One region of the Sphingobacterium sp. 40-24 genome, then DNA from elsewhere that is predicted to be linked to it. Evidence: riboswitches for the same ligand, from Rfam matches in the RefSeq annotation. Region 1 holds a riboswitch; the other holds the start of a gene.
The links. A riboswitch is a leader RNA that binds a small molecule or an ion and turns the genes downstream of it on or off. The one in region 1 is predicted to bind fluoride.
Positions count from the first base shown of each region.

Region 2: linked by a shared signal. The riboswitch ahead of BGP15_RS21640 (voltage-gated chloride channel family protein) and the one ahead of BGP15_RS03105 (voltage-gated chloride channel family protein) in region 1 are both predicted to bind fluoride.

Region 1 is NZ_MKWH01000008.1:169,205-173,405, reverse strand. It holds gene BGP15_RS03105 (voltage-gated chloride channel family protein) at 37-1,275, opposite strand; fluoride riboswitch at 1,312-1,374, opposite strand; gene BGP15_RS03100 (DUF423 domain-containing protein) at 1,381-1,755, opposite strand; gene BGP15_RS03095 (GNAT family N-acetyltransferase) at 1,767-2,270, opposite strand; gene BGP15_RS03090 (GatB/YqeY domain-containing protein) at 2,307-2,756, opposite strand; gene BGP15_RS03085 (SDR family oxidoreductase) at 2,767-3,528, opposite strand; gene ubiE (bifunctional demethylmenaquinone methyltransferase/2-methoxy-6-polyprenyl-1,4-benzoquinol methylase UbiE) at 3,595-4,201, opposite strand, start outside.
Region 2 is NZ_MKWH01000059.1:28,999-33,199, forward strand. It holds gene BGP15_RS21625 (helix-turn-helix domain-containing protein) at 1-512, opposite strand, end outside; gene BGP15_RS21630 (NmrA family NAD(P)-binding protein) at 526-1,422, opposite strand; gene BGP15_RS21640 (voltage-gated chloride channel family protein) at 1,722-3,044, opposite strand; fluoride riboswitch at 3,075-3,141, opposite strand; gene BGP15_RS21645 (DUF1896 domain-containing protein) at 3,319-3,756, shown strand; gene BGP15_RS21650 (helicase-like domain-containing protein) at 3,743-4,201, shown strand, end outside.

The DNA.
Region 1 (4,201 bases):
GGAGATAGACAAAGAAGCTGAAAGCGTATTGCTTGTTTATAAATTGAGTCTGCGGTATAATTTTTCCTTTAAACCGCCTTTTTGTGCAATATAAATTCCTTTTTTTCCGGAAAATAAAAAAGCGACTATACACGCTATCGCTATAAATAAGATAGGTTGAATCCCAAATAATTCATAACCCATTACAATACAGGCGAGCGGGGTGTTTGTAGCGCCTGAAAATACGGCTACAAAGCCCATGGCAGCCAGCAGGCTGATGGGAAGCGGAATAACGGTGCTTAATGCACTCCCCAAGGTTGCCCCAATAAAAAATAGCGGGGTGACTTCTCCGCCTTTAAATCCGGCAGAAAGGGTAAAAGTCGTTAAAAGCAATTTAATGATAAAGTCATAATAATTCGACTGATCGACAAATGCATTCTGAATCATTGGTATGCCAAGTCCAATATAGCTGTTGCTGTGAAATAACGTAATGATAAGTACCAAAATAATACCGCCAATCGCCGGTCTAAGCAGAGGATATTTAATTCGTTTGAATTGAAGGCTAAAGAAATCGCTGGCAAATGTAAAAAGCCATGCTGTAACGCCAAATAGAATGCCTGCGGCAAGGCTAAATCCAATATTGGTTAAGGACAGCATTGGAATAACATCATGAAGTGGATAATGGGTGTGTGGAATATTCCATAATTGACAGCTGAAGTTTGCAAAAAAGGCGGTAAATAAACAGGGCAGGATACCGAAATATCTTTTTTTGCCAATCAATAGTACTTCCAGGCCGAATATCGTTCCGGCGAGCGGGGTGCCAAACACAGCGGCGAATCCTGCAGTGATGCCGATCGAAATTAAGATGCGACGTTCAGTTTTATCGAAGTCAAACCAGCGATTAAGCTGATCGGAAACTGCTCCACCGATCTGTACAGCAGTTCCTTCACGGCCTGCCGAACCCCCAAACAGATGTGTAAGTAAAGTTCCGAATAAGACAAGCGGCGCCATGATAAGCGGAATGCGGCGTTGGGGACGAAGGTATTCTTCAATCAGCAGGTTATTTCCTTTGCTTGATGGATCGCCCCAATACTTATAGGACAACGCTATGGCAAATCCCGCTAGGGGAAGTCCATAAATTATCCAAGGATGAGCCTCCCGGTACTGCGTTACCCAATTGAGGGAAAAGAGAAAAAACGCACAAATAGATCCGACAATGAAACCTATCGCACTACAGGAGATAAGCCATTTAAGAAAAAAATGAAGATTGCTTTGATTTGAATGTGTTATAGCCATAAGTCTACACTTTATATAAAATTGTTGTTTTATACTAAAATAGTAGACGTCATCAGCTTATCAGGGCGGTTCAGGGCAGACATCATTGCCATATTTATTTCAAATCTACAAAAAACGAACGATAACAGCAACCCAGCCTGCGATCATAAGCAATCCGCCGAGCGGGGTAATTGGGCCAAGAAACTTTAGATTCTTTTTCCAGTATTCAGCAAACGATAGAAAATATATACTTACAGAGAATAAAATAGTTCCTAGTGTGATCAGATAAAATGCCACTCGTTCAGACTGAAGCTCAAACCGAAAATTGAATCCTAGAATCAATAGGGTTAGTGCAGCATACATTTGATATCGCACGCCGACCTCAAAGGATTCCAGTTTTTCAGCGGATAGGATTTTTTTGAACGCATGGGCTCCAAATGCACCTAGGATAATAGCGAAGCCGCCAAATAGAGCGGCCGTGATGATGACAACGTTTTGCATGCCTGAATTTACTAAATTGTGGGTTTAATCATATCAATATGAAGGATTCCGTAATCAGGGTAGGGCTCGGAGATTTGTTTAAACCCTAATTTTTCATAAAAGGATTTTAAATGAAATTGTGCGCCTGTTTGTATCTCGCCTTCACCAAATTCTTTATAGAGAGATTCGATGGAATGAATCATTAATTGTTGACTCAAACCGGTTCCGCGAGCTTGCTCAGCGACAATGACCCGACCGATGGAAGCCTGCGGATAGGAGAGACCAGGCGGAACTAATCTCGTGTATGCAATGATATCATCATTGTGTTCCGCCCAAAGATGGAGACAAGCAAAGTCCTTATCGTCCAATTCAGGATATAAGCATTCTTGTTCCAAAACAAAAACTTCCATTCGAAGCTTTAAGATACGATACAGTTCTTTATTGTTGAGTTCATCAAACTTCTTGAGGTTCCACTGAAAATCCATCATTAAAATAAAAAAAAGAGTCAAATTAAATCGATATATCAGGGAAGACATACCCGATTTAATTTGACTCGAGTGATTTGAAAACTTTTATGCGAGAAGACTTTTAACGACTTCAGAGATTGTTTTGCCATCAGCTTGTCCTGCAAGCTTTTGATTTGTTGCACCCATTACTTTACCCATATCTTTAATGGAAGAAGCTCCTGTTTCTACGATAATTGCTTTGACAATGGTTTCAACTTCTTCTTTGCTTAACTGTTTGGGTAGGTAAGCCTCGATTACTTTTTCTTCCTCAACTTCAATTTCATACAGATCTTCACGGTTTTGAGTCTTATAAATTTCAGCAGATTCGCGACGTTGTTTGACAAGTTTTTGTAAAACTTTAATCTCCGCCTCCTGGCTAAGATCTTCTGCATGACCTTTTTCTGTTTTCGCTAAGAGGATAGCTGCTTTAATCGCACGTAAACCACGTAATTTTGCCGTGTCTTTTGCGATCATTGCTGCCTTAATGTCTTGATTTATTTGTATTTCTAATGACATGATATTTGAATTATTTTCGATTGACAAGTGTGCCTGTGGCCTGCGCTGTAGGCATGATTAAGAGATCGTTGATATTAACATGTGCTGGTCTGGTAATGACGAAAAGGATCGTTTCCGCAATATCTTTCCCTGTTAGAGGTTGTACACCATTGTAAACATTTTTAGCTCTTTCTCGATCTCCATGAAAACGAACTTCCGAAAACTCTGTCTCTACCATTCCGGGATCGATGGAGGTTACCTTAATGCCTTGCGTTAGCAAATCAATACGCATCGCTTTAGTCAATGCGTCGACAGCATGTTTGGTGGCACAGTACACATTTCCATTCGGATACACCTCTTTCCCTGCAATAGATCCTAAATTAACAATATGAGCGCCGTTGTCGGTATCCATAAGGGGTATCACAGCTTTACTTACATACAATAAGCCTTTGATATTGGTATCAATCATTCTGTCCCAATCGCCGATATCACCATCTTGAATAGGATCTAATCCCTGGCTCAACCCAGCATTGTTGATGAGAATATTTATTTTTTTCCATTCGGGGGGCAAACCTCCAATTTGGTTTGCAACTTGCTTAGCATCTCGGACATCGAGCTCAAATATATGGATCTGAATAGTCGGGTAGGCCGCAAGTAGTGTATCTCTTAATGTTTCTAAACGGTTTAACCTGCGCGCGCAAAGTAAAAGATTATACCCCTCTTTCGCTAAAACTTCGGCACAAGCCTGACCGATGCCGGAACTTGCTCCTGTAATAAAAACTGTTTTAGTCATATATTGTAACTAGTTGGTATTTAAAATTTAATCAGATTTTCCCTAAAAAAAAGCGCCTCGGTCACCCTATTTTGTAGCAATATAGATGGTACAGATGCCAAACGTCTGTGGTCTAACAATAGTTTCATTAAAACCAGCTTTTTTGTTTATGGCCACGAACTTTTGGCCGTCCGGAAATTGAGCAACGGATTCCGGTAAATATTCATATGCACTGGAATCTTTTGAAAAGAATTTTCCAATGGTTGGTGTGATAAACTTGAAATAAAAATTATACAATTGTTTAATGGGGAACTTTTTCGGATTAGAAAATTCTAAAATAACAGCTTTCCCACCAGGCTTTAATACGCGGTATATATCCGATAAGCCCTTTTCCAGATTTTCAAAATTGCGGACACCAAATGCTACAGTAACTGCGTCGAAGGTGTTATCTTCGAATTGAAGCCGCTCAGAATCTCCTAACTGAACTTCAAATTGATTCGCTAATCCCTTGCTTGCAATCTTTTTCTTGGCGACTTCAAGCATGCCTTGGGAGATATCGACACCAATAATCTTTTTTGGATTCAAGATTTTAATTGATTCCAGTGCAAAATCACCAGTTCCTGTCGCTACATCCAACATCAGTTGCGGTTTTATGGACTTTAAGGAATTGATGGCTTTTTTACGCCATATAATG
Region 2 (4,201 bases), on a different contig from region 1:
TGTGAAATAATAATATGCTGGCTGAACTTATCCATATTCGTGTGATACTCCTGCTGAATACCCAGAATAATATTCTTCAATAGTAATTCTTCCTTTTCCGATAGGAATAATGCCTCGTGTACATCATAACCAAAGAACTCGTATTTTAAGATCTTATCAGCGAGGCTCGTATGCCATAAAAAGTCAGGGTGAACAAGCAATATCCACCCTGAAAAATCGGGCGTTGCCTCTTTATCTATTTCAAAACTAAATAACTGCTTCGGTGCAGAAAAATACATAATCCCCTCATCAAAGTCATATTCCTGTTGCCCATATATTGCCTTAGAATACGAAGACCGTTTGAGCGATATGGAATAAAAATCGAGCATCCATCTATAATCACATACGTTGCCTATATGTCGAATGTCGGCACAATTAATCACACTGATAAGAGGGTGCTGTGGCTTGGGCAACTCCCTGACCTTATGGTATTCGCTAATGGTTTTTATTCGATATGTAGGCTTATTTTGCACAGTATAAAGATATTTATTTTTTATTGAAGACGGTTGCAAATTCGCCTGCAAAATCGGTCAATTTTACTTTACCCAATGATTGCGGTTTGTACAAATTGTAATCTTCGTAGGCATCCGTTCTTCGGCTGGCGTTCATTTCTGTATAACCTTTGGCAACCTGTGGATTGAAACCAATAGCCAACAGAGCATTTAAAAATTGTTCATCAGAAACCATCTGCCATTTCAGATCGGGTTTTCCAATTGCCTCGCCCAGCACTTGAGCCACTTTGTTTGGAGAAACTTCATCGCTGGCAATATAACGAATTGTCCTGCCGTTAAATGGTTTTTCCATCTCTTCTACAATGGCACTGGCAATATCTAAAGGCGAAACCCAAGGTTCTTTTTTATCGCCACCATAATTTTGGATAATTGCCCCCTGTGATTTGATAGCAGGTATAAATGCAAACATGTTATAGTAAAAGCCAACAGGTCGCATTTCTTTCAGGGAAACCGATTCCGGTAATTCTTTTAAAATCTGCTCTACCTCATAATGAATTCGGAGCATTCCGTTTCCGTGATCTGTATGTGCACCGATACTGCTCAAATGCACCACTTTGGTTACACCTGCCAATAGAATAGCCTGTACGTAAATATTAGCTATCCTTATCCTGTGTGCGTAAACATCGATAGTTTTATTGAAATAATTTGCGGGCGGTTCCATCAGATAAACGATGTTTGCACCTGTAAAAGTTTTCACAAGAAAACCTACGTCTTCAAGCGAGCCAACAGCAGGAACTGCCCCAATAGCTTCGATCTCATTTTGTCTGCCGACATTACTGCTGATAACCGTTACGGAATGTCCTTTTGCTACCAACCCTTCTGCAAGTGGTTTTCCGATATGCCCTAAAGAACCTGTCAATACAATTTTCATATTTTAAAATTTAATTATTGACAAAGTTCAGTGGTTTAAAAATCCGGGATGTAACCAAATCTATCTTTGTTGTAACCGAAAAAATAAGTATAAAAATTTCTCTATATCAACGACCGTTTTTAAATTATTGACAAGACAGAGCTTTACCACATCGGGTCATCACTCAAAGACCTCGGCAAAAAATGGTTTGCCTCTTCCCGAATGGATATTGAAGTCGGCAGGATGCTTCAAATATTGGGTAGTCAGTAAGTGTGTTAGCAATTTAAGTGGATTTAATATTTTTATCCTTTACAAATTGTTTATTTATGATTTCCATTGAGTTCAGTTAAGCGTTTTCCTTGGTGATTTGAAAATCTGCGGTTCTTTGGTTCGCCAATCATTTGTTTACCGTAAATACTAGTGTGGCCTGACAAGAGATACGAAATTACACAAGCGATAGCTACATATACACCACATTCAACACCAAATAGTTCAATTGCCATAATAATACAAGCTAATGGTGTATTGGTTGCTCCTGCAAATACAGCAACAAATCCCATTCCTGCCAAAAGTCCTGTTGGTAACGGAATGAATAAACTTATAGTATTTCCCAAAGTTGCTCCGATAAAGAATAACGGCGTTATTTCGCCGCCTTTGAAACCTGCCGAAAGTGTGATAATAGTAAAAGCCATTTTCAACGCAAAATCATATGCAGGTAATTGTTGGTCAAACGAGTGAACAATAGTTGGAATACCTAACCCAATGTATTTTGTTGTGCCGATTGCCCAAACCGCAAAAGCCACAATCACTCCGCCAACTAAGGGACGAAAAGGAGCAAATTCAATTTTTGATTTAAAAATCGCACTTGTTTTATGAATGACCTTGCTAAATGTTGCGGAACATAACCCAAAAATAATCCCTGCAATAATTGCATATATAATATTTAGAAATGAAATGTTGGGTACAAAATTGATGTGATAATGTGTGTGATGTGTCTGCCAAAGTTTGGTAACTAAATCGGCAATAATTCCTGCGGCAAATGCAGGAAAAATAGCATCATATTTCAGTCGTCCGATTAGAAAAACTTCCAAACCAAAGACTGCACCTGCTAATGGTGTTCCGAATACGGAGCCGAAACCTGCGGAAATAGCCGAAATAATTAAAATTTTTCGTTCGCTCTCTGTCAATCGAAAAGGTTTGACAAATTGGTCGGCAATAGCACCCGCCATTTGTAAAGCCGTCCCCTCACGTCCTGCCGAGCCGCCAAAAAAATGCGTAGCAATAGTTCCGATATACACATACGGAGCCATTCGGAACGAGATAATTTCTTTTGGATTGTGAATGGTGTCAATAAGCAAATTATTTCCTGCTTCAATGTCTTTGCCCAAATAGTAATAGAGCAAACCGATGAAAAAACCACCAATTGGCAATAATGCAATTAACCATAAATGATTTTCACGATAATTTGTAACCCAGTCCAATGATTGCAGAAAACCTGCTGAAGCACTACCAACACAAAGTCCGATAAGCAAACATAAAAATGTCCATTTAAGGATGTAGGAAATTGAAGGATACTTTCTGAAAAATACTTTCGTAGATAAATTGATTTTTTGACCGAATGACTTTTTGTTATTTATTGACATAACCAACCCGATTAAAATGTTAAACATTTAATTTAATCAGGCGTCATCAGCTTTTAAAAGCGGTTGGGTAAGGAAGAACACCATTTCCTTTTGGAACGACAAATGTATTAAAAAAATATTATAATATATCTGCCGTAAAGAAATATCCTTTTTGTCTTTTCATTCTATTACGCCAAATACCGCCTCTCAACGCCAAACCTTGCAACATTCACAAAGGCATTTGCTTCCGCTTATAATTTTAGGCTTCAAGCAAAATTCTAAACAAAATTATAGTATGAGTACACAGCAAAAAGACCTATCGTATTTCAGGTTACGACTGCAAGAATTATTAAACAGCAGCTTCCCTGAAAAGGCACACGACCAAAAGTTTATCGACCAACGTTCATCGTGGGCTGCCAATGCTTATGAGGTGGCTTTCCGTTCGGGAAACGTAGTTGAGCAATGCAACGAGATTGCCAATTATATCCTGTTTGAAAATCTGCATTTCTCCAAATTCGATACGGTTTTCCAAGTCGTATGCAATGAGTTTGATACCCTAATGGCAGACGAAGAACTACGACCGTTCGCTCTTAAAATGTTCACCGTCTGTGAGCCTGTTTTCTCCAACTATAAATTAACTGATGATTTCGCTTACACCTATGAGTTTGATGCTCTTTATACCGAAGTAACTGGAACCATTGCAATATGGATAGAGAAAAATGGGCTTCAGTAAAAAGCAACATCTCCAACAAAACATTGATGCCTTACGAATTGCTTTTAAACTGGAAAAGGAGAACCGTCAAGCCACCGTAGGCGAAAGACTGCTAATGATGCAATACAGCGGATTTGGCGGTCTTAAATTCGTGCTGAACCCCATAGCGGATGATATAGACATCAACCATTGGAGAAAAACCGAACATAACCTTTTCCCGATTGTGCAGGAACTCCACCAACTGCTAAAAGAAAATCCCCAAGACGAAAAGCAATACCGCAGGTACGTGGACAGTATGAAAAGCTCGGTACTAACCGCTTTTTATACACCACCGCAGGTGATAGATGCCATTTCGCAATCAATGCGTGATAAGGGTTTGCACATTGACAAGTTCCTTGAACCATCGGCAGGTATCGGATCATTTGTCGAATCCTTTGCAGGGAACGAAACCAAAGTTACAGCCTAT